DNA from 4 places in the Enterococcus sp. M-BR2 genome. Region 1 is predicted to be linked to each of the others. Evidence: a T-box and tRNA genes for the amino acid it is inferred to sense, from the RefSeq annotation. Region 1 holds a T-box; the other regions hold tRNA genes.
What was found. The T-box of region 1 lies ahead of argS (arginine--tRNA ligase). A T-box ahead of a tRNA ligase gene usually reads a tRNA of that ligase, here a tRNA-Arg.
Positions count from the first base shown of each region.

Region 2: it encodes a tRNA-Arg, which carries the amino acid that the T-box ahead of argS (arginine--tRNA ligase) is inferred to sense. The anticodon was not compared.
Region 3: it encodes a tRNA-Arg, which carries the amino acid that the T-box ahead of argS (arginine--tRNA ligase) is inferred to sense. The anticodon was not compared.
Region 4: it encodes a tRNA-Arg, which carries the amino acid that the T-box ahead of argS (arginine--tRNA ligase) is inferred to sense. The anticodon was not compared.

Region 1 covers NZ_CM152743.1:536,729-544,157, reverse strand. Annotated here, with positions in the region: gene tsf (translation elongation factor Ts) at 1-339, opposite strand, end outside; gene rpsB (30S ribosomal protein S2) at 437-1,219, opposite strand; gene AC1F25_RS02685 (arginine repressor) at 1,578-2,057, shown strand; gene phnW (2-aminoethylphosphonate--pyruvate transaminase) at 2,277-3,368, shown strand; gene phnX (phosphonoacetaldehyde hydrolase) at 3,361-4,146, shown strand; gene argS (arginine--tRNA ligase) at 4,326-6,017, opposite strand; T-box leader at 6,094-6,291, opposite strand; gene arcC (carbamate kinase) at 6,440-7,387, opposite strand.
Region 2 covers NZ_CM152743.1:1,424,711-1,432,139, reverse strand. Annotated here, with positions in the region: gene lplA (lipoate--protein ligase) at 1-275, shown strand, start outside; gene AC1F25_RS06990 (ATP-binding protein) at 322-2,166, opposite strand; gene AC1F25_RS06985 (signal peptidase I) at 2,377-2,895, shown strand; gene AC1F25_RS06980 (O-methyltransferase) at 3,023-3,706, shown strand; tRNA gene AC1F25_RS06975 (tRNA-Arg) at 4,020-4,093, shown strand; gene AC1F25_RS06970 (DUF1304 domain-containing protein) at 4,250-4,609, shown strand; gene AC1F25_RS06965 (SulP family inorganic anion transporter) at 4,730-6,361, shown strand; gene AC1F25_RS06960 (uracil-DNA glycosylase) at 6,423-7,064, opposite strand; ribosomal protein L21 leader region at 7,254-7,330, shown strand; gene rplU (50S ribosomal protein L21) at 7,350-7,429, shown strand, end outside.
Region 3 covers NZ_CM152743.1:1,370,968-1,378,396, forward strand. Annotated here, with positions in the region: gene AC1F25_RS06665 (aminopeptidase) at 1-580, shown strand, start outside; gene AC1F25_RS06670 (hypothetical protein) at 856-1,275, opposite strand; gene AC1F25_RS06675 (hypothetical protein) at 1,579-1,719, opposite strand; tRNA gene AC1F25_RS06680 (tRNA-Arg) at 1,898-1,971, opposite strand; gene AC1F25_RS06685 (hypothetical protein) at 2,125-2,289, shown strand; gene AC1F25_RS06690 (GNAT family N-acetyltransferase) at 2,360-3,541, opposite strand; gene AC1F25_RS06695 (DUF3284 domain-containing protein) at 3,665-4,078, opposite strand; gene AC1F25_RS06700 (DUF3188 domain-containing protein) at 4,078-4,260, opposite strand; gene AC1F25_RS06705 (hypothetical protein) at 4,292-4,513, opposite strand; gene AC1F25_RS06710 (PTS sugar transporter subunit IIC) at 4,583-6,043, opposite strand; gene AC1F25_RS06715 (IS30 family transposase) at 6,190-7,149, shown strand; gene AC1F25_RS06720 (PTS lactose/cellobiose transporter subunit IIA) at 7,216-7,429, opposite strand, start outside.
Region 4 covers NZ_CM152743.1:292,359-299,787, reverse strand. Annotated here, with positions in the region: gene AC1F25_RS01405 (phosphoglycerate kinase) at 1-654, opposite strand, end outside; gene gap (type I glyceraldehyde-3-phosphate dehydrogenase) at 764-1,765, opposite strand; gene AC1F25_RS01395 (sugar-binding transcriptional regulator) at 1,806-2,897, opposite strand; gene rpoN (RNA polymerase factor sigma-54) at 3,047-4,378, opposite strand; tRNA gene AC1F25_RS01385 (tRNA-Arg) at 4,438-4,509, shown strand; gene AC1F25_RS01380 (polysaccharide deacetylase family protein) at 4,701-5,591, opposite strand; gene AC1F25_RS01375 (RsiV family protein) at 5,682-6,581, opposite strand; gene AC1F25_RS01370 (RNA polymerase sigma factor) at 6,598-7,104, opposite strand; gene rpoE (DNA-directed RNA polymerase subunit delta) at 7,370-7,429, opposite strand, start outside.

The sequences.
Region 1 (7,429 bases):
TTTCATTGCAGCTTCCATGTCTGCTGGTTTGTTTTCAGCAACAAGTTCTGCGATTTCTTTTACTAAGTCTTGGAACATTTCATTTTTAGATACAAAGTCTGTTTCTGAGTTTACTTCAACGATTGCTGCAGTGTTACCTTTCACAGCAACTGAAGCTAATCCTTCAGCGGCAATGCGGTCATTTTTCTTTGCAGCCTTTGCCATTCCTTTTTCACGTAAAAGATCAACTGCTTTTTCCATATCGCCTTCTACTTCAACTAATGCTTTTTTCGCATCCATCATTCCTACGCCAGTCATTTCGCGTAGTTCTTTTACCATTTTAGCTGTAACGTCTGCCATGTTTAACTCCTCCTGTGTGTGTTCTTTTTAAAAAAAGCTGTTTCAAAGGAGAGTGAGGCTTGTCGCCCAGCCTTTGAAACAGCTCCATCATTCAAAATTATTCTGCTGAAGAATTGTCGCCTTCAACAACATCTACGATTTCTTCGATTGATGTTGCTGTGTTTTCTTCTGTGAAATCTTCTTCAACTACTTGATCTTCACCTTGGTTTCCTTCGATGAAAGCATCAGCCATTTTTGAAGTAATCAATTTAACGGCACGAATGGCATCGTCGTTTGAAGGGATTACTACGTCGATTTCATCTGGATCGCAGTTTGTATCAACCATAGCTACGATTGGGATATTTAATTTGTGTGCTTCTTGAACAGCAATACGTTCTTTACGTGGGTCAACGATGTACATTACATCTGGGATTCTTGGCATATCAGCGATACCGCCTAAGAATTTTTCAAGACGTTCGCGTTCTTTGTTCAAACCAGCAACTTCTTTTTTAGGTAGAACTTCAAAAGTTCCATCTTCTTCCATTGCATTGATTTGTTTCAAACGGCTGATACGTTTTTGGATAGTATCCCAGTTTGTCAATGTTCCGCCTAACCAACGATGGTTAACGAAGTATTGTCCTGCACGAGTTGCTTCTTCTTTGATTGCTTCTTGTGCTTGTTTTTTTGTACCTACGAATAATGCTACGCCGCCTTCTTCAGCAACGCTCTTCATGTAATCATAAGCTGCATCTACTAATTTAACTGTTTTTTGTAAGTCAATGATGTAGATTCCGTTTCTTTCTGTGAAGATATATTTCTTCATTTTTGGGTTCCAGCGACGAGTTTGGTGACCAAAGTGTACGCCGGCTTCTAGTAATTGTTTCATAGAAATTACTGCCATGTTTGTTTCCTCCGATTTGGTTTTATTTTCCCTCTTCTTATCTTCTACCTTGCCGGCAAACTTTTTCAAGCACCTACCGACAATCCAATAAGAATGTGGATTTGCTGATGCATAAAGCACCCTCAGCTATTATACAGACAAAAGATCCATATCGCAAGAGCAAATGTACTTTTCTGCTCAACATTCAATAGTTTACCTGAAAGACAAAAAGAATTCAAGAAAAACAGTAGATTTCTCTTTGTTTCTTTATTCTCTTTTTTCCATAAAATAATTTTAGATATAAAAGACGAATATTATTGGGCAATCCTTCTTTTTTTTGTTATGATACATGTGAAATCTTTCGTAAAGGAGAAAGAAAATGCGCAAAGCTCAAAGACATTTGCTGATTAAACAAGTCATTGAAGAATTCCCGATCCGTACGCAAGAAGAACTATTAAACAAACTTGGGCATTATGGCGTTACCGCAACGCAAGCAACGATTTCTCGAGATATACGTGATCTGAAAATCGTGAAGGCACCTGATGAAAACGGCATTTCCCGCTTTGTGTTGTTTCGCGAAAAAGGTACTCCTGATACTAAGACTGAAGAAGAGGATCGGCTGATTCAAATGATTGAAGACATTGTGTTGAAAGTCGAACGAGTCCACTTTTTGACAATCGTTAATACCTTGCCAGACAATGCTCATTTATTTGCATCTGTTTTAGATGAGATCAAGCCTCCTCCTATCGTCAGTACGATTGCTGGATTTGATACGATCATGATTATCTCAGAAAATGAGGAGGATGCAAAACGAGTAGAAGAATTTCTTCACCATCCGACTGAAGTATCACTTTTTTAATCAGAGCACGTGTTCCTAATAAGGAATGCGTGTTTTTTTATTTTCAATATTTTCCTTGTTAAATAAACCTTTACACTCTTTACAAAAATACATCAGTTTTTATTTAAAATTTTCATAACTTTGATTAAATCACAATACTCATCATTTATATTGGATGTTAGCAAGAGCAGAGTCTTGCTCTTTGTGTATGTCAATAAAAAAGAAATGAAAGGAAATCGCATGTATAAATTATTAACGCCTGGACCATTAACGACTTCTGAAACAGTGAAAAAAGCGATGCTGACCGATCATTGTACCTGGGATCAAGAATACAAAGAGATGACACAATGGATAAGAAAAAAATTGCTGGAGCTTGCTCAAGTACCGGAAGAACTATACACAACGGTCTTGATGCAAGGCAGCGGCTCCTTTGGGGTAGAATCTGTTTTAAGTACTGTGATTAGACCAGAAGATACTTTGCTGATTTGTTCAAATGGCGCATACGGTCAACGAATGGTTGCCATGTGCAAATATCTGCAACTAAACTATGCAGTTTATGAAGTACCTGAACACCAAATCCCCCAAGCACATATGATTACACAGTTGATTGAAGAGAATCCGTTTATCTTCGCACTTGCAATGGTCCATAGCGAGACTACTTCCGGTATTTTAAATGATTTGGAAGAAATTGCTACTGTCGTACAGGAAAGAAATCTTTTGTTTATAGTAGATGCGATGTCTAGCTTTGGTGGGATACCGATTCATGTAGCGGAACTAGGGATCGATTTTTTGATTTCTAGCTCAAATAAATGTATTCAAGGTGTTCCAGGTTTTTCTTTTGTACTTGCTAATAAAGTGGAACTAGAAAAGCGAAAAAATGTGAGTCGAAGTTTGTCACTTGATCTGTATGACCAGTATCGCGTGATGGAAAACGAGAATGGCAAATGGCGTTTCACTTCCCCTACTCATACGGTTTTGGCTTTTCAACAGGCATTGAAGGAACTAGAGCTAGAAGGAGGGATCGAAACTCGATATTCACGTTATCTCGCCAATAATCATGTGCTACGACAAAAAATGACAGAGATGGGATTCCAGCCTTTCATCCAAGAGTATCAGGGGCCATTCATTACCTCTTTTCTTTACCCTAAAGACTGGCGATTTGATTTCAATCATTTCTATCAGCATTTAAAACAAAACGGATTTGTGATCTATCCTGGGAAGATCAGCGATCATGAATGTTTTCGTATCGGTAATATTGGCGAGATTTATCCAGAAGACATTTTAGAACTGACAGCAATTATCAAAGACTATAAGGAGAACATTAATGATTAAAACTGTAATTTTTGATTGGGCAGGAACAACTGTGGACTTTGGCTGTATGGCTCCTGTCCACGCTTTTAGAAATGCTTTTCTAGAAAAAGGGATCCAACTGACTGACAAAGAGATCCGCGAACCGATGGGAAAATTAAAATGGGATCATATCCAACAGCTTCTTTCCCTCCCTTCTGTCAAAGAACAATGGATAGCGATTCATGGACAACTACCTCAGGAAAAAGAGGTGGAGGAGTTGTATCAGCAATTTGAACATTATCTGTTTAAAGATTTGGCCCAGCATTCTACCTTGAAACCCGACACATTGGAAACGGTCGAGCAGTTGAGAAGCGTTGGGATCAATATTGGTTCCACGACTGGATTTACTGCTCCTATGATGGCAATCGTAGCAGAAACCGCAAAAAAAGGAGGGTATTCACCAGACTTCATGGCAACTTCTGAAGACGTCGAAGGATATGGACGACCATTTCCTTATATGATTCATAAAAACATACACCATTTCAAAAACAAGTCGGTTGATGAAGTAATCAAAGTTGGAGATACGGTCTCAGATATCCAAGAAGGAAAAAATGCTGGGGTGTTTACAGTTGGTGTGATTGAAGGTAGTTCGCTGATGGGACTTTCATATGATGCATACCAACAAATAGAGATGGAGGAAAAAGATCGCTTAAAACAGTCTGTTGCTCTTAGATTCCAACAAGCTGGTGCTGATCTTTGCGTAAATAACTTAAAGGAGTTAACAGAGTACATTTTGTGCGCTGACAAGAATCCAGAATGACTTTTATTCGCAATAAGGGCTGTGACAAAAATATTGTCACAGCCCTTATTGCGAATAAACGGTGTTCTCCTGCCAACTCCTCGGTCACAAGTCACAATATCCAACAAACACGAGAAGCTGTTTTTTGAAATTGTTCCTTGTGACTCGGAGCTGATCACTGATTTCACATTCTTTTTTTCTTACATCTTATCTGGTGCATGAAGTCCTAGCAAACGAAGATCTTCTTTCAATAATACAGTCACTGCATACACTAAAGCTAAGCGTGCTTCTTTTTGTTCATCGTCAGCTAAAATTTTCGTATGAGCATAGTATTTGTTGAATGCCTGTGCTAATTTGATTGCATGTTTCGCAATCACTGAAGGTTCATATTTTTCCCCAGCGGATAAGACTGTTTCAGGATATTTTTGAACCAATTTGACTACTTCCCAGCTGATATCGTCATTCAACGCATAGTCTGCTGTTTCTGAAGGGACGAATCCTGCTTTTTCCAACAGACTGACTGCACGAGCATGTGTATATTGCACATAAGGTCCAGTTTCTCCTTCAAAACGAACCACTTCTTCCAAGTTGAAGTCAAATGTATTGAGACGATCGTTTTTCAAATCATGGAAGATGACTGCTCCAACCCCTACTTGTTTAGCTACAACATCTTTGTTTTCTAAATCAGGGTTTTTCTCGCTGATCTGTTCTTTAGCAGATTGGATTGCTTCATTCAATACTTCTTCTAGTAAGACGATTTTTCCTTTACGAGTTGATAATTTTTTACCACCTTGTGTGATCAAACCAAATGGGATATGGTGCATATCGTCAGACCAGTCAAAGCCCATTTCTTTCAAGACAGCTTTCAATTGTTTGAAATGATAACTTTGTTCATTCCCTACTACATATAGAGATTGCTTGAAGTCATAGGTACGTTTACGATACAATGCGGCAGCTAAGTCACGTGTGATGTATAGTGTCGCGCCATCTGATTTCTTGATTAATGCTGGATTCAAGTCGTAAGCAGAAAGGTCAACGATCTCCGCACCTTTATCTTCGTTCAGCAAATGTTTTTCTTCTAAAAGTTCGACGATTTCATCCATTTTGTCATTATAGAAAGCTTCACCGTTCAATGAATCAAACTGTACTTCTAGTAGATCATAGATTTTGTTGAATTCTTTCATCGATTCATCACGGAACCATTGCCACAATTGGATAGCTTCTTCATCGCCTTCTTCTAGACGTTTGAACCAAGCACGAGCTTCTTCATTTAATTCTGGTTCTGTTTCAGCTACTTCATGAAATTGGACATACAAACGAAGCAGTTCATTGATTGGCTCTGCTTTGACCGCTTCTTCTGAACCCCATTTTTTGTAAGCAACAATCAGTTTTCCGAATTGCGTGCCCCAGTCACCTAAATGATTGATGCGGATTGGCTGGTATCCGATTTTTTCCATAATGAAGCCAATCGAATTACCGATAACTGTCGAACGTAAATGTCCCATTGAGATTGGTTTTGCAATATTTGGAGAAGACATATCGATCGGTACGGTCCCTTGATTCCCAATATTGCTATCCCCATAATGTTCTTTTTCTTTCACTACTGTTTGCAAAACTTTTTTGCTGATAAGTTCTTTATTCATGAAAAAGTTCAAGTAAGGTCCAACCACTTCGATTTTTTCAAAGTTGGCAGAGTCGATTTTTTCTGCTAAATCTGCAGCGATTTGCTGTGGCGCTTTTCGGTAAACTTTTGCTAATGAAAAGGCTGGAAATGCCACATCCCCGTGTTCGGCTGATTTTGGATTTTCTAGTAATTGTTCGACTTGTTCAAGTGTCAAATCGTCTTTGACAACGTCATAGACAGCTTTTGCGACAAGATCTTTATTATTCATCTTTATTCCTCCTAAAATACTCTCTTATTTGTTCAACAAAAAAAATCTCTAATGACGACATACTTAGTATGCCATCATTAGAGACGAGATTTCCCGCGGTACCACTCCAATTGTCCTAAAAAAGGACCAGCTCCATCTGATATCGGTAGACGACCGTCTGTTTAAAACAGAATTCTCCAAGTGCGCTTCGTTGTATCTCCTTCATTCGGCTTCCACCACTTCCGAATTCGCTAGCTAAGAATGATACAAGTACTCTCTTGTTCAACAAATCTTAATCTTATTAAACTTTCTTGAATTATATCAGAAAAAAAAACGAAAGGCTAGTCGTTTCTAATAAAAAAAACAATCCAGATGGCCTAAAGGAGAAGAAATACCACCTGGATAGTTATAAATCATTTCGTAAATACGAAAGACTTAACAAATTAATCAGCTACGATAATCGTTCCTTCTTCAGAAGCTAAAAGATTTTCGATATTTTCTAAAGAAGTGATGATTGCCTTAGCGTTCGGTTTTGCTTCAACAAATGCAATAGCTGCTTCTACTTTCGGAAGCATGCTTCCTGGAGCGAACTGTTTTTCATCAATGTATTGTTTCATTTCTGAAACAGTAACAGTTTCTAGTTTCTTTTGATCCGGTTTTTGGTAATTGACATACACATTGTCTACACCTGTCAAAACGATCAGCAAATCCGCATCGATGATTTCGGCTAATTTTTCTGAAGCAAAATCTTTATCGATCACGGCTTCTCGCCCTTCTAATCCAGTAGCTGTTTCTACAACAGGAATCCCGCCACCGCCGACAGACACCGTGATAACTCCTTGTTCGACTAGCGTTTCGATGACACGTGCTTCTTTGATCGAGATTGGTTTAGGGGAAGCGACTACTTTTCTCCATCCACGTCCAGCGTCTTCTTTGAATGTCACAGTAGAATCAGCATTCATTTGTTCTTTCGCTTCTTCTTCCGTGTAGAATGGGCCGACTGGTTTACTTGGATTTTTGAAGGAAGGATCGTTTTCATCCACAATGACTTGAGTGACTAAAGAAACTACATCTTTATCGATTCCTTTTTCCTTCAGTACTTCACCCATCGCGTTTTGGAGCCAGTAGCCGATTGACCCTTCTGTCATTGCGACACATGTATCTAAAGGCATTGCTGGTGTTTTCTCAGAATCAGCAGCTTGCTGCTGAATCAATAGGTTGCCGACTTGCGGACCATTTCCGTGAGAGATGATTAGTTCATCTCCTTGTTCGATAAATTTCACTAAATACTTTGCTGTTTCCATTAACGCTTCTTGTTGGGCTTTTGCACTTGCATCCGTAGACAAGATGGCATTGCCTCCTAAAGCGACAACTACTTTTCGTTTGGCCATTTCATTCGTCCTTTCTTCAGTTCTTCTGAATTTTCTAGATAA
Region 2 (7,429 bases), 890 kb from region 1:
GGAATTACGGAAAGTCCCCAGATTTCAATTTCTCTCGTCAAAAACGTTTCTCTATCGGTTCGATCGAAGTCCACTTGAATGTATCAGAAGGAATGATTAAAGAAGCAAAAATCTTTGGTGATTTCTTCGGACTAGGAGATATCTCTGATGTCGAAAAAAAATTGGTGGGACAGAAATATGATAAAGAATCTCTATCAAAAATAGTTGACCAAATTGATGTGAAAAAATATTTTGGTGCGATAGAATCAGAAGAATTACTTACCTTACTTTATTAAAAACAAAAAGCAGCGGAATCCTTATGTATTGGATTCCACTGCTTTTTTATATAGAATTCGAGTAATTTCGGGAAAGCTGAACAGTGACCCGATCAATCAATGTATCTTTTTCCTGCGTTAGTGTTCCAGTGTAACGATCTGCCACATCTTTCATCATCATCAAATCAAAGCGTTCCTGATCATCTAATTCTTCTGTGATACCTCGACTAAATATATTCGTATCATAATGTGCACTATGTTCGCAACAAATGACGAAATGATTCTCTTGCTCATATATCGACAAATGAATTTTTCGATACAGCGGATTTTCGATGGCATGAGTTTCTCTAAAGGAATGCTCTAGGGCATGAATCAAAAGCTGGGCTAGATCATCATCTTTGATAGGAAGCTCCTCCGGAAGTTCTGCTTCGAAGATGATCTGGATATTCCGTTTATCAGCTAACTGTTGATAGCGCGCGAAAATCAGATTTGTCATCTGATGATTGCAAAAAGAACACAGCATTTCAAAATTTTTTGCTTCTTCCAAGATTGTTTCCACATATTTTTTTGCTTTTACTTGATCCGTATGCATTAAGTCTTGCAGATTTTCCATTTCCTGAACAAATTCTAAACGAAGCGTATTTACTTCTTGGATATGCTGTCGCAGTTGCTCATAATGCTGTTCCAGCAAATCGTTTTTGATTTTTAAGAAATCTACTTGTCTTCGGTCTTTATCTGTGTTCAGAATGTGGTCAATCAGATTGTAACTGATAATAACAATCAAAATAATAATGAATAAAATCGTAGACCAATTGATCGTCGTTTGATAAATACCTAGTGCTGTTTGGATATAAATCAAGCAGTGGATAATGGCAACCAAGACGATCCAAGGTGTACAAACTACATAAAAACGATTGTTCTTATATGCTTCACCAATGCAGGTAAGCGAAGTGACTAGAGTACTGATAACACTAGCTATATTAGCAATTGGCATCAATTCAGGAAGTTCAGCAGAAGTAAAAGCTGCATAAAGCAGAACACCAGAAAAGATCGAAAGTTGGATTATACAAAAAATCCCATACCATTTTTTATAATAAATCATCCGGCTCCAATAATAGCAGATAATGAAAGACGAGGTTAGGATAATAAATAAATGAGATAAAAAAGAGTGAACGAATGGTTCAAAAAGGATGCCACTTAAAATATCTTCTGAAACAGCTTCAAATCCTAATGCCAAAGCAAAGCAGCTTAAGATAATCAGCGAGTATTCAAGCCGTTTTTGTTTGTACATCAAGTAGATAGTATAGATAAACGTCCCAATAGCAATGAAAACTGCAATGATCATCGTTAATACTTGTGGTACTGATTGAGAATAGATAAAACCGATTAACGGACCAGTTGTACCCAGATAGACTTTCGGCGGTAACCCAGCGTAGTTCTGATAAGGAGATGAGACAGAGATCATCAATTTTTTTCCGATGTAATCTGATGGTAAATCTATCACAGCCAGTGATAGTCCAGGGTTGCTTTCTGCGTCGTAATCTTCCCGTTGGTATAAAATGTTTCCGTTTAGATACACAGTAATCCATTGATGATTTCCTTTGATTAGTAAATTTGCTTCGTTCAACGGTTTCTCAAGTGTCGTTTCCATAATAAATGTTTCGTCTTTGTCTACGGTAGGAATCGTACGAGTGTACTTGCTGTCAAACTTAAAATCAGGATCATCTTTTGAATAGAAAACCCATGAATCTTTTATTTCTTTCATTTGATTACTATTAGCAGGAGAGAAGATAAAATAGAAGAAATAAGCAATCCCTGCTAAAAATAACACTGATAATATAATTATTATGCTCCATTTTATGCGCATATAGAAAGATTCTTTTTTATTATATATGTTATTAAAAAAAGCCATAAAGGTATTCCTTTCTAAAACTTGTAATTTTAGGGTAAACGTTTTTTTAACTATCGTCAATTATTTATAATAAAAAATGAGATAAAGATGAGGAAATAGAATCAAAAAACGTCGTTGTCATAAAAATGTGTTTTTACAGTTATAATTTGAAAAAAATTTATCGTTATTATATGATTAAGAAGGATTGAAGAAAGAAAGGAGCTGAAAACGATGCCTGATTATAAAAAAATAACTTTTGTTAGTTCTGTAACACTGATTATATTTTTAATACTTATTCTTCTCGTCGTCTTGGTTCCTCGAATTTTTGGATTGACTCCTTACATTATTGAGGATAGAGAAATGAACCCATATTATGCACAAGGAAATCTGATATATGTACGACCAAAAAATACAGATGAGATTTTAGTCGGAGATATTATTACATATTATGAAAATTCAGGTAAAAAAATCTCGACACGTCGCGTAATAGCCATTGAAAACAACTACAACGACTTTTATACAAAAGCTGACACACGGACTTATATCGAGCCTGGAGTAGTAAAAAAGAGAAATATTATCGGTAGTCCAATCTTCCAGATTCCATATATTGGTCTGGTCCTTTCAAAAACAGCATTTGCATGGATCCAGGGGTTATTCTTTACGATTGCTTTTTGCTTAACAGGAATCACAGCTTGGAATACTTTTGTAGAGTTGAAGAAGAAGCGGAGACGAACACAGAAATTTTTGTGAGAATGTTGAAAAAGACAAATATATTCAAGAGATACCACTACTCTTCTGAACGAGTGATACGGAAAACACTAATACAGCTTGTAGATTTAGCTAGTTGTTCGTATAATGTGTAAAGAGGAGGAGTAGTATGCGCAATGAAATGATGCATCGTCCTGTAGTCAAAGAAGAACTATTGGACTTTATGCGTACCCAGCAAAAAAAATTACCGGGTGAGTTAGGCAAATTGGAAGAAGAAGCTCATGTAGCAGAAGTACCGGTTATTCCCCACGAAACAGTTGTATTTTTGAAATTTTTACTTGGACAAATTCAGCCTGAACGAATCTTAGAGATCGGTGCAGCTATCGGTTTTTCATCAAGTGTCATGGCGACAACAATCGGAGAAAACGCTCATGTTACGACCATTGATCGTTTCGATGTCATGATCGAGAAAGCGAAAAAAAACTATGAACGTCTAGGATTGACAGATAAAGTAACCTTGCTTGAAGGGCAAGCCGCAGATATTTTGCCTGAGTTGTCTGGTCCATATGACTTTATTTTTATGGATAGTGCAAAATCAAAATATATTGAATTTTTACCTGAATGTTTGCGTTTGTTACGAAAAGGTGGCGTTTTGATGGTAGATGATATTTTCCAAGGAGGGACGATCTTGCTCCCTGATGAAGAGATTCCTCGTGGCAAACGAGCTATCCATCGTAAATTAAATGAATTCCTTCGTGTCGTGATGAACCATCCTGATTTGACATCGACCATCTTACCATTAGGCGATGGTGTAATCTTAATGACAAAAGAATCAGAAGAAATCGATTTGTGATACATGATTATGACAATCAGTAAGTGATTGATTATATCAAGGAATCCATCTAAATTTGATGTGAAAGAAACTGTATTTGTAAAACAACTGAAGGAAATAGTGAATAGATTGAAATAAACAGGAGTAAGCATGAAGACAGTGCAACTCCTGTTTTCGACTGATAACCTTAGAATAGATGGAATCGAATGTGTCTTTTCAAAGGATTGATTTGGTAGTTGAATTAAAATAATTGGCTATTTGCTAATTAAATAACTATTTCGTATTGACAGAAGCAATTTAATTATCTATAATTATTGATGTTCCGCTGATTCCTGTCATAGTAGCTCAGCTGGATAGAGCATCCGCCTTCTAAGCGGACGGTCGGGGGTTCGAATCCCTCCTGTGACGCTAAAAAACCGGTAGAAACCTCAGTTTCTACCGGTTTTTCTTTGTTTTTTGTGCCAATATTGTTTGTTTTCAAAGGCAAATAAAATAAAAAAAACATCTTTATCTAGTACAATTATAGGAAGTAAAAATAAAATCCATCAGAAAGAGGAAGCAAATATGTCAATGTTATCAAAATTTTTAGTCACTCTAGTGGCCATCGAATTTTTTTATATCATGTACATCGAAACAGTAAGAACTGATTCCGATACGACAAGCAGAGTTTTTAAAATGAATAAAGAAGAATTAAGCAGAAAATCTGTTCAAACATTATTTAAGAATCAAGGAGTATACAATGGACTATTAGGAGTTGGACTACTTTACGGAGCTTACCTTTCTTCCGCACCTAAAGAAATTACAAGTATGCTGTTGCTATCAATTTTTATTGTTGCATTGTATGGAAGTCTGACTAGCGATCGTTGGATTTTACTAAAACAAGGTGGGTTAGCTCTGCTGGCCTTGCTTTCTATTTTCTTCTAAATGTAGAAAAACAAGGATTTATTGGACAAGAAACTTTGTGAAAAATATTACTTTATCTCATGAAATATGCTATTCTAATGAATGGTATTTTAGAAAATTTCATGAAAAGGAGTTAGATAGGTGTTCAAAAATTATGTTTTATCACTAAAAAAAGAATTTTCAGGTTATGATCTTTCAAGATTTCAGAAAGATCTTTTGGCTGGAATCACAGTAGCTGCTGTAGCATTGCCTTTAGCCTTGGCTTTTGGGGTATCAAGCGGAGCCGATGCGTCCGCAGGTTTGATTACGGCTATCATTGCCGGTCTCGTTATTGGCGGTTTATCAGGCGGTTTTTATCAAATATCAGGTCCGACAGGCGCAATGGCAGCTATTCTAATGTCTATTGCGGCAACAAAGGGAATGCAAGGTGTGTTGCTTGCTACTTTTTTGGCTGGTCTATTTTTACTTGTAGCAGGGCTTTTCCGATTAGGAACACTAACTTCTTTTATCCCAGCACCCGTAATCACAGGATTTACTTCAGGTATTGCTATTATTATTGCATTAGGTCAGATCGATAATTTATTTGGTGTTCATTCGGAAGGTACAAATGTTATTGAAAAGCTAAGTAGTTATCAAACACTAGGTTTTCCAATAAACATAGCATCTTTGATTATGGGAGGACTAGTCATTTTAGGGATGTTCATCTATCCGAAAAAATGGTCGAAACGAATGCCTAGTTCGCTGTTAGCCATCATTTTAGCAACAGTAGTTACGCTACTGTGTCATTTACCAGTAGACACTGTTGGTAACATCCCACAAACATTGATCAGCAGTAATCGCTTGGGCTTGGGAGATTTTAGCTTTTCTGCCTTGCAACAAGTAGAAGTTCCGGCTATTAGCATTGCTCTGTTAGGGATGATTGAGAGCTTATTATGTGGTGCTTCTGCTGGTCGAATGGCAAATAAATCATTAGACAGTAACCAAGAATTAGTGGCACAAGGGGTGGGAAATCTATTGCTTCCTTTTTTTGGCGGGATTCCTGCTACTGCAGCCATTGCTCGTACAAGTGTGGCCATCAAATCTGGCGCACAAACCAGATTAGCTGGCATGATCCATGCAGTTGTCTTGTTGCTTTCCATGCTTGTTTTTGCGCCAGTGATGTCACAGATTCCGATGCCGGCACTTGCAGGTGTTTTGATCGTGACGGCTTGGCGTATGAATGAATGGAGAACGATTAAGGAGCTATTTGTTCATAAATATTGGTCAGCTATTCTATTGTTTGTTCTTACAATGATTTGTACAGTGATCTTTGATTTAAGTATTGCTATTGTAATTGGGATTATCGGCGGTTGTGTATTTTTTGTTGTAAAAAGTGCGGCTATCACGATTTCATTAGAAACAATCGATTGGCAAAGAATAGGGCTGCCAGAAACGGAAAAGCTGAATAATTGGACAGTAGTGTACATTAGCGGTCCGCTGTTTTTCATGTCTTCAGAGAAACTAAAAAATAAATTGGAAGAACTAAACCATCACGACGGTGTCATCTTCTCCATGCGTGGCGTACCAAGTATTGATTTGACGGCACGCGCAATTTTTGATGAATTTCAAGAAAAAGCAGAACAGAGAGGACAAACGATTATCTATACTTCCTTGCAGCCGGAAGTAGAAAAACAACTTTCTCACTTATGGGAATATACATCCACACATCAACATCAAACAGTTGCCCATGCGTTGACAGCATTGCATGCGAAATATACTGCAATGAGCCATTAAAACAATGAAAAAGAACAGACAAGACTGTAAACTAACAATTTCACCGTCTTGTCTGTTCTTTTTAATCTTGTTGTAAAAGTGAAGCTAGTACTTGCCAATCTTGATGGATAACAGGTACAAGGGAACGATTATAGAAAATAGCTGCTGGATGAAAAAGTGGAAGGATACGGTAGTTTTTTTCTGACCATTCGTAGGCATCTTTTTGTTTTGTTAGCTGTAAGACGGGACCTGTATAGAGTTGACCATGGTTTTTGGTAACAGTATATTCTTTACCAAGTAATCGTTGCAGGCCGATATTTCCAAGTGTCGCAATTAATTTTGGCTGGACTTCCATCAGTTCGTAATCCAGTATCGGTGCGTGTGCAAATACTTCGGATCGCGTAGGTGTACGATTTGGATAAACAGTTTCTGTCTGTTGTGTCCGTTTATTGATCCGATGGGTCACGCGATACGGGCGACTCCGTACAGCACTGGTGATATAGACATCTTCTCGTGTTAAACCAGTGGAAGAAAGTGCCTGCATCAATTCTTTTCCAGCTTGTCCGCTAAAAGGGATGTGTGTATCAATCTCTGTTTTTCCTGGGGCTTCTCCTACAAGCATTAATTTAGGATGAAGAGGTCCTTGCCCAGCGACAAATCCTTCTACAGGACGGCCGTTCATCCTTAAAGAAGCCTCTAGTATCAATTCTGTTGGGTATTCCATTCGTGCTCCTCCTTTTTCTTTTATTATAAGAAGAAAAGAAACACAATGCGACTATTTTATTTAGCAGAAACGAAGAGGAAAGAAAAGCAGGAGCACGATTGTTTAAATCTTTATTTCATTTTTTGACTTTAAATTTAGTTGACGAACAGCGGCTGTTCTGGTAAGCTAGTACTGTTGTAATTGTGGACTCCACAGCTACAACCGCTCAGAACAAGTAATAAGCACAGCAGATGCTGTCACTTCGGATGGCGAGTCTAAGTATATCAGAAGGAGGTGCTTTATAGCATGTACGCAATTATTAAAACTGGTGGTAAACAAGTAAAAGTTGAAGTTGGACAAGCAATCTATGTTGAAAAACTTGACAT
Region 3 (7,429 bases), 830 kb from region 1:
GGATATCATCATTGGATTGCCTAAAAACCATCTTTGGGAAGGTGCTGGAAGCTACAATGCTCGAGGGGAAAAATTCATGGCAAATATGCCAACAGAAGAAGTGTTCACCGCTCCTGACAGTCATCGTGTAGATGGGTATATTTCAAGTACAAAACCACTGAGTTATGCTGGTACGATCATCTCTGGTATGAAATTTACTTTCAAAGATGGAAAAGTAGTTGACTTTTCTGCCGAACAAGGCGAAGATGTCTTAGAAAAATTGCTTGATACCGATGAAGGTGCGCGTCGTCTAGGAGAAGTGGCACTTGTTCCTGACCCTTCACCTATTTCTCAATCTGGTATCATTTTCTTCAATACACTATTTGATGAAAACGCATCGAACCATTTAGCCTTAGGGTCTGCTTATGCCTTCAGTGTGAAAGGCGGTACAGAAATGTCCGATGAAGAATTAGCAGAAGCTGGTTTGAATAGAAGTCAAACCCATGTAGATTTCATGGTAGGATCTGACAAGATGGATATCGATGGTATCCGCGAAGACGGTTCTACAGTACCGATTTTCCGTAATGGAGATTGGGCTTGAGCAAAATCTTATTAGCACAAATAAAATAACGAAAAATATATAAAAAAGAGAGTGGGACAATAGTCAGAAAAAAATCTGATTATTGCCCCACTCTCTAGATATAAGTCAAAAAGATTGAACGTATTAGTGTACTTCCATTTTTCTCTTTTAAACTTCTCCTTCAACTTGCACAATGAATCTTTGCTCATGATTCCAATTAAATGCAGAAGATATCAACGCCCGATCAGTATGACCTCCTCTGGTCCAACTCATATAGTTCCCGTTTGACATATTTTCTATAAAAATATATTTCCCAACGAATTCTGTCCGGCTGAATATAACTTCCACAGAGTCCCTACCCTCTCTTTGTTACTCGAGAAGTCCAAAATGCTTCCTCCACTATCCCAAATATATTGCGGTGTAAAATTCATACTTCCCGGAATCTGCTCCCGGATATAATAACCACCGGCATTTGCATTGTACTCCATTACCCAACGTTGGATTGAGTCAGATTGATTATAATTTTCCATTGAAATTTCAAAATATAGAATAGGATTATGAGGTATGCGTGACACAGTAAGCGTTGTATCACTAGCAGCTCGAAGCGAAACAACTTTATTATTATATTCACTGGCATCCACCGTCCCAGTCCCTAAAAAACCACTACATAAAGATGTCAAGACGATTGTACTAAGTATCAATTTTGCTTTTTTCATTTTCTACTTCCTCCTTTTTTATCAAAGATTGAGAAACCCTTTAATTTCTCTTTTAAATGTTTTTTATATTTTTTATTAAGTGCTAAATAAGAAGATTCTTTATGTACTTATTCAAACTAACTAGGTATTTCAAATCGAACAAAAAACTTCTGACTTTCCAATTATTCTAGCTGTGAAGTGCTGTTTGTATCAACTATACTTAGTACTAATCCCACTTTCGAGATTCTCTATGTAGTGCGCCTGTACATTATGTGCCCAGATTAGCATAAAAAGTTAAACATACTTATGCCCACTAGAAAGGCTCTAGCTCCATAGCATTGGAAAAGCTACACACCTACCAGTAAAACCACTTTGTTCTATTACCCTTGCATCTGCGAAAGCCCTAAGTAAAACAATCAATGTAGCGCTAAGAATCCATTTTTTTAATTTTTCTCCTTCTTTCATTTTTATTTTTATTTTTTGCTTTCCGTTTTAATGAAAATGTTTTTTTATCACCTTCTTTCAACAACAATTATACCCTTATATCAATAAAAAATGAAGTTTTTTTAATTATAAAACATTTAATTTTTGTTGTTTTAAAATAAAAAAACCTGTACCACAAAGGATACAGGGGTTATTTATACGTTCCTGACTGGAATCGAACCAGCGACCTATCGCTTAGGAGGCGATTGCTCTATCCTACTGAGCTACAGGAACAATTTCAATAAATCAATTGTAGCTTGTTTGTTTTTTACTTGCAAGCTTATCTGCTAAAAAAATCAGCTTGTAGGTTAGGCAAAACGTTTCCACTAGCTCTTAACAGATGATAAACTAGGAGTAGAATGAAATAATACAGGGAGGTTCTTTCCAATGAATGATAAACCAAAAGAAAAAGTATATGCCGAACGCTTAGATTCATCTAAAAAAAATCGGGAAAAGATCACGAAAGAAGCAATCCAAGACCACAAAAAAGAAAACCCTAAAACAAAAGAAAACAAAAAATTCAAATTTACGAAAAAAGAGGATTTACTTTAATATTTTCCTTCAAATGTCAAACGAAAAATAAACGGGTGGTGACAAAAATATTGTCATCACCCGTTTTTTATCAAAAATAGTCATTAAGGATTGGCTGTTGCTGTGGCAAGATCGAACTTAACATTTCTTCATATTCTTTTGCCACCTGTATCCTCTCTTGGAATACCAGCTCTTCAACTTTACGATATCCTAATAATAGCTGTGTGATATGTTGGATACTTCCGCGAACGATCGGTAACGCCGTTTGTTCTACTTTTGAGAGATGGTTTTTTCCATTTTTAATCGTTACTTCCACGATTCCTTCATTCCATTTTGCATACTGATCTTCTTCTATCTGAAGAGCAAAGGCAGCTTGTTTCTTTCTAAATGGATATTTTTCCAAAAACAAAGAAATATCCACGATCCTCGCCATCATATAAGGTGTGATCGTTACAGAAGCAAATGGATTTGCTAATAGATAATTTTGATCATTGCCACCGTAGCCACATGAATATTCAAATGTTTCAAAAGCACCGTTATGGGAACTTACAAAGCGGACAAGGCTGCAAAAGGCATCGTGATTCAAAAATCCCCATTCCACAATAATAAAGGAAGACGCTGCAAGCTGGTAAACGACATAGCCCATTGCTTCCCCAGTATCATCAAAATACAAAGCAAACTGGTAATTACCTTTTTGCTTGAATTTATACGTATACCACCAGTCTTCGCGCTTCAGACCAGCTCGTTGATTTTCAGGCATCTGTTCATAAATTCGTTTGATAGCAGCTTTTGCATCTTCGAAATTCATACGCTTCATCTTGCCAGATTTCTTTTTGGTAAAAGGCACGTCACGACTGTTTAGTTGATAACTGATTTTATCAAACGATTGTTCATAGCCATAGCGCCGATAGAAGGGATAGGAGAAGGGCGCCAGATAAGATAAGCTTACTTTACGATAACGGCAATCTTCAAGAATCTTTTCCATGATCTGATTGATTCCGCCTTGTCCCCTTGCTTCAGGATAAGAAGCAACATAGCCAATACCGGCCATTAAATACTCTTGTCCGTAAAAATTCACTGGGAAAGGAGTCGCCATGACTTGACTTGTTAGCCGATCCTCCTCATCAAAAAAACCGTAATTCCAGGAATTCTCCGCAAGTGTACGAAAACGTTCTCTCCTTTCAGGTGTATCTGCCCCATTAAATGCATATGTGGCTAAAGCAAACATTTCCTCAATCGAAGATCCCCCTAGCTCTCTTACTTGTTTTGTCATTTTGCTGCCCCTTCCTACAAAAAAGCTAGTGAGGAATCTCAGGAAAGACTTTGCTTCCTCTGAAAAATCTCTTCTAGCTTACTTCATTTTTCAATAACTAAATAGTACCATTTTTTCAATGGTTTAATACGTTGCTTCGATCATCTCTAGCATTTTTTTGAAACGTCTCCGCTTAAAGTACATCAAGATCGTTCCTAAAAGCATATCATTCAACTTTTGAAGCATGCCGTAAGACTCCATTTTTTCTGTGTAATGAATCTCACAGGTCGAATCGTCTACTGGTTTGATTTGATAATGAACAACGAATTCATTCTTCGTTGTCGATGTACGAAACTTATAAGACTGGTTTTCAATGACTTCTTCGATTTTTATACGAGCCCGGTTATTTTGCGAGAATTGTTTGACGTACTCCAAATTTTTCAGCTGTTTTCTGGTCACTGATTTGCCGGTCGCTTTACGTACATCGAAAAGAACAGAATCCATAACTTTATCGTAAAAAAACGACGCTGGAATATTTAATTTTTTTGTGATTTCCATTAGTTATTTTTCTCCTTTGCTTCTTCTCTTTTTTTCCCCTTCATGAAGAAGTAGATTCCTAATCCTGTTAGGAAAAGACCCGTGACCATACTATACAAATCATACCTTTGCGAATGTGGATTCAAACTATACAACACGATCAAAGAACCAATACTACATAAAAATAAACCGTTTTTTATCATATCAACCATCCTATCTTTTTGAACCATTTTCTTAAACAGCTGTTGACTGAAAATAAAGGACTGTTCCCCAAGGCTGTGCTTTGATTAGTTCCTTTGCTTTTTTAGCCGCAGCTTCCGGATCTTCTGCACTTGTCTCAAAGAACATTTTGATTCCTTGTTTTTCTTTAAACGTAAATGTCATTCCTTCTTCATTGTATCCTTCTAACAATTCTTTGATTGCATCTTGTTGCATTGCACTGGCAATTGAAATCATTTTTCAGTTCCTCCTCGAAAATTCATTATGAGGAACGAAACTTAAAGCGTCCCGCTCCTCAGATTCATCTTATTGTTGTTCGCCTGCGGCAGGGTCCATTTTGTTTGCAGAAATGACAAACGGTGCCCAAATCAAGAAAGTCACGACCATACATACCAATGTTACGATTGGTGCTCGCCAATCCGCTCCTGTTGCTAAGAATGACAATAAGAACGGCGGTACTACCCATGTAACTTGTTGCGATACTGGTGCTACAAGTCCAAAGTAAGTTGCTAACCAACCGATAGCTGTCGCAACTACTGGAGCAATCAAGAATGGGATGAACATGATGGCATTCAATACGATCGGCAGACCAAACATCACTGGCTCGTTGATATTGAAAATACCAGGTCCAATGGATAATTTAGCTACTGTTAAATAATCCGCTCGTTTAGAGAAAATCAAGATAGCTATCAGTAAGACGATCGTTCCACCTGATCCGCCAAACCATGCAAAAGCATCGAACGATCCACGGACCCACATATAAGCTTTTCCATCTTCGATTGCATCTAACACGGCTGGTGTACCAGTTTTTCCGTTATAACCTTTTTGGAAAATATCAATATTGATTAGTTGTGCTTGTCCCCAGATTCCCTCTAGCACTGGTGCCAATACATTTGGCCCATGAATACCAAAGAACCAGAATACTTGAACAAACACTGTGACGATCAATACTGCTCCCAACCCTTGAGATAATCCTAGGAATGGTTCTGCAATATATTTTTGCACCAAATCAATGATTAGTTGCCCATCAGCTACACGACCTACGATATAATTGATAATAGCAATGACATATAAAGCGATCGTAGCTGGTAAAATGGCTGCAAATGCTTTAGATACTGCTGGTGGTACTGAATCAGGCATTTTGATCGTAATGTTAGCAAGCATCAATTTACAAAAAATAATGACTGAAATTGCTCCCATGATCATAACTGTAAAATAAGCGTTTCCATTCAAATGATCTAGTTTTAGCCAACCCCATAATCCAACTGACAGTGTACCATCTGCAATCGTTGCACCAATCTCAGAACTATTGATTGCATCTGCGACATTTGAAGGGACATTCACATCTAATGCTGCTGATAATGCTGGACCAAAGGAAATACCTTGAATCAAGGTAGCTAGACCAACGATTCCCCCAGCTAGATCATTTACTCCATAAGCTCGGGCAAGATTATACCCCCAAGAAAAGGCAAAGATCAATCCGGCGATTGCTAGTGTACCGTTCCAGACAAAACCATTGATTCCGATGATGACATTCAATACGGCAAAGATTCCTTTGTCTGCTGCTAAACTGTCAGCGTAGGTACTGTTAAACTGTTGCGGTAAATCTCGAATAATTGCATTGATCATTACAGCGACTGATCCCGCCATTGTTGCGGGCAGTGTGCCGATAAAAGCATCACGCAAAGCAACTAAATGTTTTTGCGCTCCGATTTTTGCGGCAACTGGCAGGATGTATTTCTCCATCCAACTTGTTAGTCCGTTCATTTTTTACTTCCTCCTATAAGTTTTTTATATAAAGAGAGTTCTCTTTATAACAACGCCGATTGTAAAATTAAGCTAGACAACTAAAAAAGTCATTTGTGCTACACTCAAAATAGTTCCGACCAAAGAATTATAAGGAGTGAGTACAAATGACCTATACCCATCTTACAACGGATGAACTTGTAATAATAGAGTCTTATTTCAAAATTAATCAATCTGTTGCTAAAACTGCCCATTGCTTGAATCGTTCAAGACAAACGATCCATAAAGTATATCTGTTCTTCAAGCAAGGAAAATCAGCCTTAGAATATTATCAACAGTATAAGAAAAACAAATCAAACTGTGGTAGACGTCCGCTTGTTTTACCCGAGGAACAATCAGAATATATTCAAAGAAAGGTTGTTCAAGGATGGACACCCGATGTGATTGTTGGTCGTGCAGCGTTTCCTATTAGTTGTTCTGCTCGTACCATTTATCGTATGTTCAAAAAGGGGCTATTTGATTCTTCTGACTTACCGATGAAAGGCAAGCGTAAACCGAATGGACATCAAGAAAGACGTGGAAAACAAACTTTCCGCCGCTCTATTCATGAACGTGAAAAGGATTATAGCCAATTCTCAAATGAGTTTGGTCACCTTGAAGGTGACACTATCGTAGGTCTGAAACATAAAAGTGCTGTAATTACCTTAGTTGAACGATTATCAAAAGTTATCATCACATTGAAACCGTGTGGTAGACAAGCGATTGATATTGAAAAAAAATTAAATCAATGGTTTGAATCTGTACCGAAAAACCTATTCAAATCCATCACTTTTGATTGTGGAAAGGAATTTTCAAATTGGAAACAGATCAGTAATGTCAATGATATTGCCATTTATTTCGCTGATCCAGGAACGCCGTCTCAAAGAGGCCTAAACGAGAATTCTAACGGATTGTTACGTAGAGATGGTTTATTGAAATCTATGGATTTCAATTCAGTAGATGAATTTTTTATTCAATCTGTCGCATCTAAACGAAATAATATTCCTAGAAAATCACTGGATTATCGAACACCTTTGGAAGTATTTTTGAGTTACGTAAGTATTGATGATCTGTCTAACTTAATTTGACAATTAAGACAAAATAAAAAATCCGTTCAAAAATTTTTCTTCTTCCGTTCAAAAAAGAAGTTGTATTTATTCGCTGTATACGCGACGATAAAGTTCGATGATTTCTTTTGCTAAATCAGTAAACGCAATAGACGTCATTAAATGATCTTGACTATGAACAGTCAATAACGTCACTTGCATATGATTTCCTTGTGCTTCTTGTGTCAACATATCTGTTTGTGCATGATGTGCTTGTATAAGTGATTCTTCTGCATCAGCGATTTTTCTATCCGCTAACTCG
Region 4 (7,429 bases), 240 kb from region 1:
TGCTTTAGGAATCAAGTTTTCGATTACGCCGATTTTATCAGAAACTTTTGCGCCACCAAGGATTGCGATCATTGGGCGTTTTGGTTCTTCTACTGCTTCACCGATGAACTTGATTTCTTTTTCCATCAAGAATCCAGCAACTGTTGGGATACCAGTTGAAGCGATACCTACGTTAGAAGCATGCGCACGGTGAGCTGTACCGAAAGCATCGTTAACAAATACATCACCTAATGAAGCCCAGTATTTACCTAGCTCTGTATCGTTTTTGCTTTCTTTTTTACCATCAACATCTTCAAAACGTGTGTTTTCAAATACGACAACGTCGCCATCTTTCATGTTGCGGATTGCTTCTTCTAATTGTTCTCCGCGAGTTTCAGGTACGAATGTTACTTCTTTACCTAATAATTCGCCTAGACGTTTTGCAACTGGAGCTAAAGATTTTCCTTCTTTATCTTCTTCTGTTTTTACACGTCCAAGGTGAGAGAAAAGGATTGCTTTTCCGCCTTGTTCTAAAACGTAGTTGATTGTTGGCAATGCTGCTTTGATACGAGTGTCGTCAGTGATCACGCCGTCTTTCAAAGGAACATTGAAGTCAACACGGACAAGAACTTTTTTGTCTTTTAAATCGATATCTTTCACTGTTTTCTTAGCCATTTTATTTCCTCCTGAATAAACTTATTATCAAAAAAAGCGGAAGAAGCGCGATTGCTTCCCCGCTTTTAAATGTACATGTCTATCATTTACACTTGTACGTTTGTCTATCTTATAAGTTAGCGAAGTATTCTAAAGTACGTACTAATTGTGCAGTGTATGACATTTCGTTGTCGTACCAAGCAACAGTTTTAACTAATTGTTTGTCGCCAACTGTCATTACTTTAGTTTGTGTAGCATCAAATAATGAACCGTAAGTCATACCAACGATATCTGAAGAAACGATTTCGTCTGTGTTGTATCCGTAAGATTCGTTTGAAGCTTCTTTCATTGCTGCGTTGATTTCGTCAACAGTTACTTCTTTTTCAAGAACTGTTACTAATTCTGTTAATGAACCTGTTGGAACAGGAACACGTTGAGCAGCTCCGTCTAATTTACCGTTCAATTCAGGGATTACTAAACCGATAGCTTTAGCAGCACCTGTTGAGTTAGGAACGATGTTTGCAGCAGCAGCGCGTGCACGGCGGAAGTCACCTTTAGGATGAGGTCCGTCTAAAGTCATTTGGTCACCTGTGTAAGCATGGATAGTTGTCATTAATCCTTCAACAACACCAAATTTGTCGTTCAATGTTTTAGCCATAGGAGCTAAACAGTTAGTTGTACATGAAGCACCTGAGATAACTGTTTCTTTACCAGTTAATGTTTCGTGGTTTGTGTTATAAACGATTGTTGGAACATCGTTTCCGCCAGGAGCAGAGATAACAACGCGTTTAGCACCAGCTGTTAAATGTTTTTCAGCTGCTGATTTAGAAGTGAAGAAACCAGTACATTCTAGAACGATATCTACGCCTAGTTCGCCCCATGGTAATTCTTCTGGGTTGCGGTTAGCTAATACTTTAACTTCTTTTCCGTTTACGTTGAATGAACCTTCATGAACTTCAACTGTTCCGTTGAAACGTCCTTGAGTTGTGTCGTATTTTAACAAGTGTGCCAACATTTTAGCATCTGTCAAGTCGTTGATTGCTACTACTTCGATTCCATCTACATCTTGGATACGACGGAATGCTAGACGTCCAATACGTCCAAAACCATTAATACCTACTTTAACTGTCATTTAAGATTTCCTCCTTATGAAAATCAAAAAAATATTTATTTTAAAGGGTTACCCCTTTTAAAATCTCGTTTGCAGCAGCTTCATCAGTGATGAGCCACGTTTGTTTTGGTGCATTTTTCATATAAGCTCGAATTGCTTTGGCTTTTGATTTTCCGCCCGCTATCGCCATGATGATTGGGACTTTCGCCAAATCTTGCAATTCTATGCCGATCCTAGGGACCTTATAAACAACTTCGCCTTTTTCATTGAAAAAGTAGCCAAAGGATTCCGCTACAGCATTTGCTTGTTTCAGCATGACTAATTCTTTTTCAGTCATCTTTCGACGTGCTGCCATGTGTAATGCACGCCCAATACTATGAATAACACAATTCGCCTCACTAATCAAGTTTAAGACTTCTTGGATAGATGGCTCATTGAGTAAAGAATTGTAAGTTGCCAGACTTAATTGCTCTGGAACATAAAGTGCACGGTGGTTTCCGTTTGCTTTGGCAGCCATTCTTGCACTGACAGAATTTGCCTGTACAGTTATCGCTTCACCGATCCCACCTCTTGCAGGGACAAATAGGTTATGCCGTTTTTTATTTTCCAGATTAGACAACTGTTCTGCTACAACTGCCATGGTGGTTCCTCCCATCACAGCGATGATATTCTCGCCTTCCGGAAGCAGTCGGTCTAAGGCTTCACTCAGCGCTTCGCCGAATGCATCAGCCACTTTGGTTTGCTCTTCGCTGTTTCCTGAAACAACGATACAGCGCTGATTACCAAAATATTCTGCCAACTGTTGTTCGGTTTGATGCGTACCTAAAAGCTGATCCATGAAGTTTTCAAGGCTTTGATAAACTTCTTCACCCTTAGTTGTCAGCGTCATACCGCTTTTTGAGGTATCGATCAAATTCAGATTTTTCAAAAGGTCTGTTTCTGTTCGCAATACTCGTTCTGTTATCCCCATACTTTCTGATAAACTTCGACGTCCAATCGGCTGCATCCAATAGATATTTCGTAAAATTTTATAGCGTTCTTGCAACACTTCGATAATATCTGGTGCAACAGATTCAATCATTTTTATTTCATCTAGCATAGCGATCTCCTTAGTTGGACACTTTGCGTCCAATGTAGACTTAAAACGACCCATATACGATAAAAAAAAGAAATTAACTTTTCGAATTTCACATCAATAAAGGGAAATCTCAACCTCACGACTGTTAGTCTAACAGTTTTGCTTTCGTTTTTCAACTAAAAAGATCAGAAAAAGTAAAATACTTTTTCTGATCTTTTGGATGATTAATTATCATAACGTTTTCTTTTTGATGAACTCGGGATTCCTAATAAATCACGGTATTTTGCTACTGTCCGTCTTGAGATCGCTATCTCATCTTTTTTCAGCAATTCAACCAATTTCTGGTCCGACAACGGCTTGCTTTTGTCTTCTTGATCAACTAATTCCTGCAACTTTTTCTTCGCAGTATCTGCCGAAAGATCTTCTGTCTGTTCTGCACCGTTAGTAGGGATTCTTGCAGTGAAAAATTTCTTTAACTCAAATACACCGAAATCTGTTTCCAAATATTTCCCGTTGACTGCTCGACTGACCGTAGATTCATGCACATTTATCTCGGTCGCAACTTCCTTTAACGTAAGAGGTTTGATGGGCCGCTCCTTGTCGATAAAGAAAGCTTTTTGCCGAGAAACAATGACTTGAGCAACCCGCAAAATTGTATCCCCGCGTTGGAGGATCGTTTTCTTCAACCATTCGAATTCCTGTTTCCGTTCTTTTAAATAATTTTCAGTTTCTTTATCTGCTTGTTGTGACATTTGCTTGAAGTAGGTCTCTTGGAATCGGATATTCGGCTGGTTTTTTCGGTTTGAGATGACTTGTACATTTCCATCGTCCACTAATACCCGGGCATCAGGAATAATGTACAATTCGCTACTACGGTCGAAAATTCGTCCTGGACTTGGGCTCAATGTTTGCAAATAGTCGAATATTTGCTGAACAGCGTGTAAATCAACAGAAAAACGCTGCGCAATCTCTTTCCATTTTCGCTCCACCAATTGCTCAAAACATTCTTCTAGCACGATGTAGGCTAGTTCCGGCGCATAATCATCCCGTTCCGTTTGAAGCATGAGACATTCTTGCAAACTACGTGCACCTACTCCAGCTGGTTCTAATTGCTGGATCAGTGTCAACGCATCGAGCATTTGGATAGGCGTCGCTCCGATCTCTTTTCCAGCTTCCTCTAAACTAATCGTCAAAAATCCGTTCAAATCGATGTATTCTACAAGATAAAGAACGATTTTCCTTAAAAAAGTATCTCGGTAATTCAAGTGGACTTGTTCGATCAATGAATCAAATAAAGACCCTTTTGTATCAGGAATCTGATTTAGGTAATTTGTCTCTTCTCCTTCATAAGAAGATGAAGAAGCTTTTATGTAATCTGGCTGCCATTCCGGCTCAACAACTTCCACCAATGGGTTTTCCATTGCTTGGTTCTCAACGAATGCCAACAGCTCTTCACTGTTATATTGTAAAACTTGGATGGACTGCTGCAACTGTTGCGTCATGGCTAGTTTCTGTGTCTGCTGCTGTTTTTGTGAAAAATTTTGCTCAAATTTCATTTTTTTGTCCAATCCCCTTGTAATTTTTTATCTGTTTAGTTACAATTATCCCAGTGCTTGCGTCCTTAGTGTAGTGGATATCACGTAAGATTCCGGTTCTTGAGACGGGGGTTCGATTCCCTCAGGACGCGTTCTACTGCTATTTTAACATACTTTACGAATAGTTGCTTCTTTATTTTTAAGTGAAAACTGTCCGCCAAAGAAAATTGGTGGACAGTTTTTTGTTGTATCTGTATAAATATTGTTAAGCCTTTGCAAGTAAGGTAGTTATGTGTTCAACTACTTATTCAAATGTGTTATTTATTAAAGATACTTGTCTCACTTACTGGACTGGCCGATGATCGTTTCTGCCATAATAGTTCTCGACAGTCGTTGGATGCCCTAATAAATCGCCCACTGTCGTGTTGCGATACCCTTGCTCTTGCAGATAATCGATCACTTGAGGAACGGCACGAATCGTTTCAGGATAAATATCATGGAATAAAATAATTGCACCATCGTATACTGTTGCTTGGATCTTCTGCAAAATCAAATCAGGATTTCTTGTCTTCCAATCTTCTGAATCGACCGACCATTCGATGATTGGCCGCTGGATAACACTTGCTCCTACACTTGTGATCGAACCATAGGGCGGACGAACGAAAGTGGGGGTTTTACCAGTGACTTTTTTTATCTCAGTGTCTGTTTTTGTCACTTCCTCCGTAATCGACTGGGCAGAAAGCGTCGCCAGATCCTGATGATCATACGTGTGATTGCCAATCTCGTGTCCTGCTTCAGCTGTCTGCTTCACAATTTCAGGATGTTGCGCCGTATTTTCTCCTAAAACAAAAAAAGTAGCATGCACGTTTTTTTCTTTAAGTATTTGCAACAGCTGTGGTGTCGTGGTCGCTCCTGGTCCATCATCAAAACTGATGGCAATACTTTTGACAGTTGGATCTTGGACAGCTTCTGTACTTTCTTGTGTTGGTTCTGGTTCAGTTGATTGACCTTGTGCCGGTTCCACTGATTCTTGAGTGGATGCGTTAACTCTAGCTGTTTCAGTCGACTTGTTTTTATTCGTTGATTGTTCTGATTGATTGAAAGATTGTGACGAACGCTCCGATGAAGTTACTTGTCCTTTCTCTTCGCTGATCAAGGATGCGACCGAAGTGACTTCGAAAAATAAAAGCACGGATAAAGCAATGATGCTGATAACTAAGTAATTTCTTTTCACTATATCTCTTCTTTCTCTTTTTCTCTTCTTAATTACTTACTTGAAAATAACTGTAAAAAATTGAAACTGCTAGTTGCAACTACTTCTCGCCTAATGATCCAAATAATCTTCCGATGCCAAAATCGTTTTTGTCACGGACTTGGGAATGACAAATTCTGGTGTTCCCATGTAACCAGGAGCAATTTCATATTGAGAAAAAGTCAGAACTAATTGATGCTCTTTATTCAAATAAAAACTTCGTGTTGGTGTAACAAGTGTTGGTTTTTCTATCGTTCCTTCTTGAATATCTTGTTCAGTCCAATAGTACTTAGACGGATCTTCCTTGACTTGTTCGGCCATTTGCCGCTTGACTTCTTTTGTCAAAACAGATAGATAGGTGTCATCTTTGAATAACAGCGGAAGTGAGAGCTGGACACTGTTTTTCTTGTCGATCGTGTCGTATCTTTTTTCAACGTGGCTATCCGCTGCTGTTTGGGTAATCTGTCTTTCGATCACAAGAAACCGGTCATCGTCTACGATTTTCTGATAATCACCCAGAACTTGGTAATGATCCGTTTCAAGATTTCCATATTCTTTTTCAGCTTTTTTGAAATCTGCTTGTCCTTCGTGAAAGTATTTTTGGTTTAATCCATGAATCGTTTTGTTTTCTTTCTCATTTTGAGTATGGATCTTCGGTACTTGAATATCGATTTTTTCAGATTGATTAGTAAAACGTTCGCCTAAGATCAATTCAATGACTGATCCTAAAATGGGCAAGTCTTCTGCAAAGCTTCGAACTTGACTATTAAAAAGGAGACTACTTGTTGTAATCATCACGATAGCCAAAGATACTCCAAACCCTTGGAGGCGTCTCTTTCTCCGTCTTGCTTTTATGAATGATTGCTCTTCGATAAGAAAACGCTGACGGATCTCCTCTTGAAGCCCTTTTGGAATTTCTTGTTCTTTATAAGTTTTCTTTAGTTTTTTTAACTTTTCTTTTTGGGAATACATAGCGGTCTTCTCTCCTTCATTCTAGGATTTGACGTAAAACATTCAGTGAACGATACATTTTTGTTTTAACTGTGTTTTCGTTGATATCTAAGATAGTCGCAATTTCTTTCAAACGAAATCCTTCAAAAAAGTAAAGGATCAGAATCTCTTTTTCCGGACTGTCTATTTTATCTAAAATCATATGGAGTTCTGCAACGGAAGTTTCTAAAGGTAATTGCTGCGGGATATCTTGAATTTCAAATAAGTCAACAGGTGTCCTTTTTTGTCTGCGCCAACTATCTAATGCCGTGCGGATCAATATCCGGTAAAACCATGCACTAAAATGCTCGATTTCTTTTTCTTTTTCAAAATACTTCAGTGCTTTATGGAAACTATCTTGCATCACATCTAAGGCCTCTTCTTTATCATGTACGTAATTCATCGTGATACGGAACATTTTTTGATAATCAGTTTCGATGAGTCCATTCAGCAGGTGACAGTATTTTTCAATCTGCCGTTTTTTCTTATATCCAGTAAAAATCATTCTCCACTCCTTTCCGCCTCACTTAATATGACGTACAAGGTACGCTAAAAGTTTCAATTATTTTATTTTTTATGTATTTACTTTGAATTTTTATATACAAAAAAGAAGGTGTGACAAAAATCATGTCACACCTTCTTATTCTGATAGCTTCAACGTCTCTGTTGTAACCTCTGATACACGGTGTTCTAGAAGTAGCTTCTTCGGAAATAAGTGGAAATTTCTTGAAGTTGACCACTTCCGTCACAGCCTCTACAGTAAATGATGTTTATTCTTTTTCAGAGTCAGAAAATTCTTCCTCTTCATAGTCTTCATCATCATCGTCTTC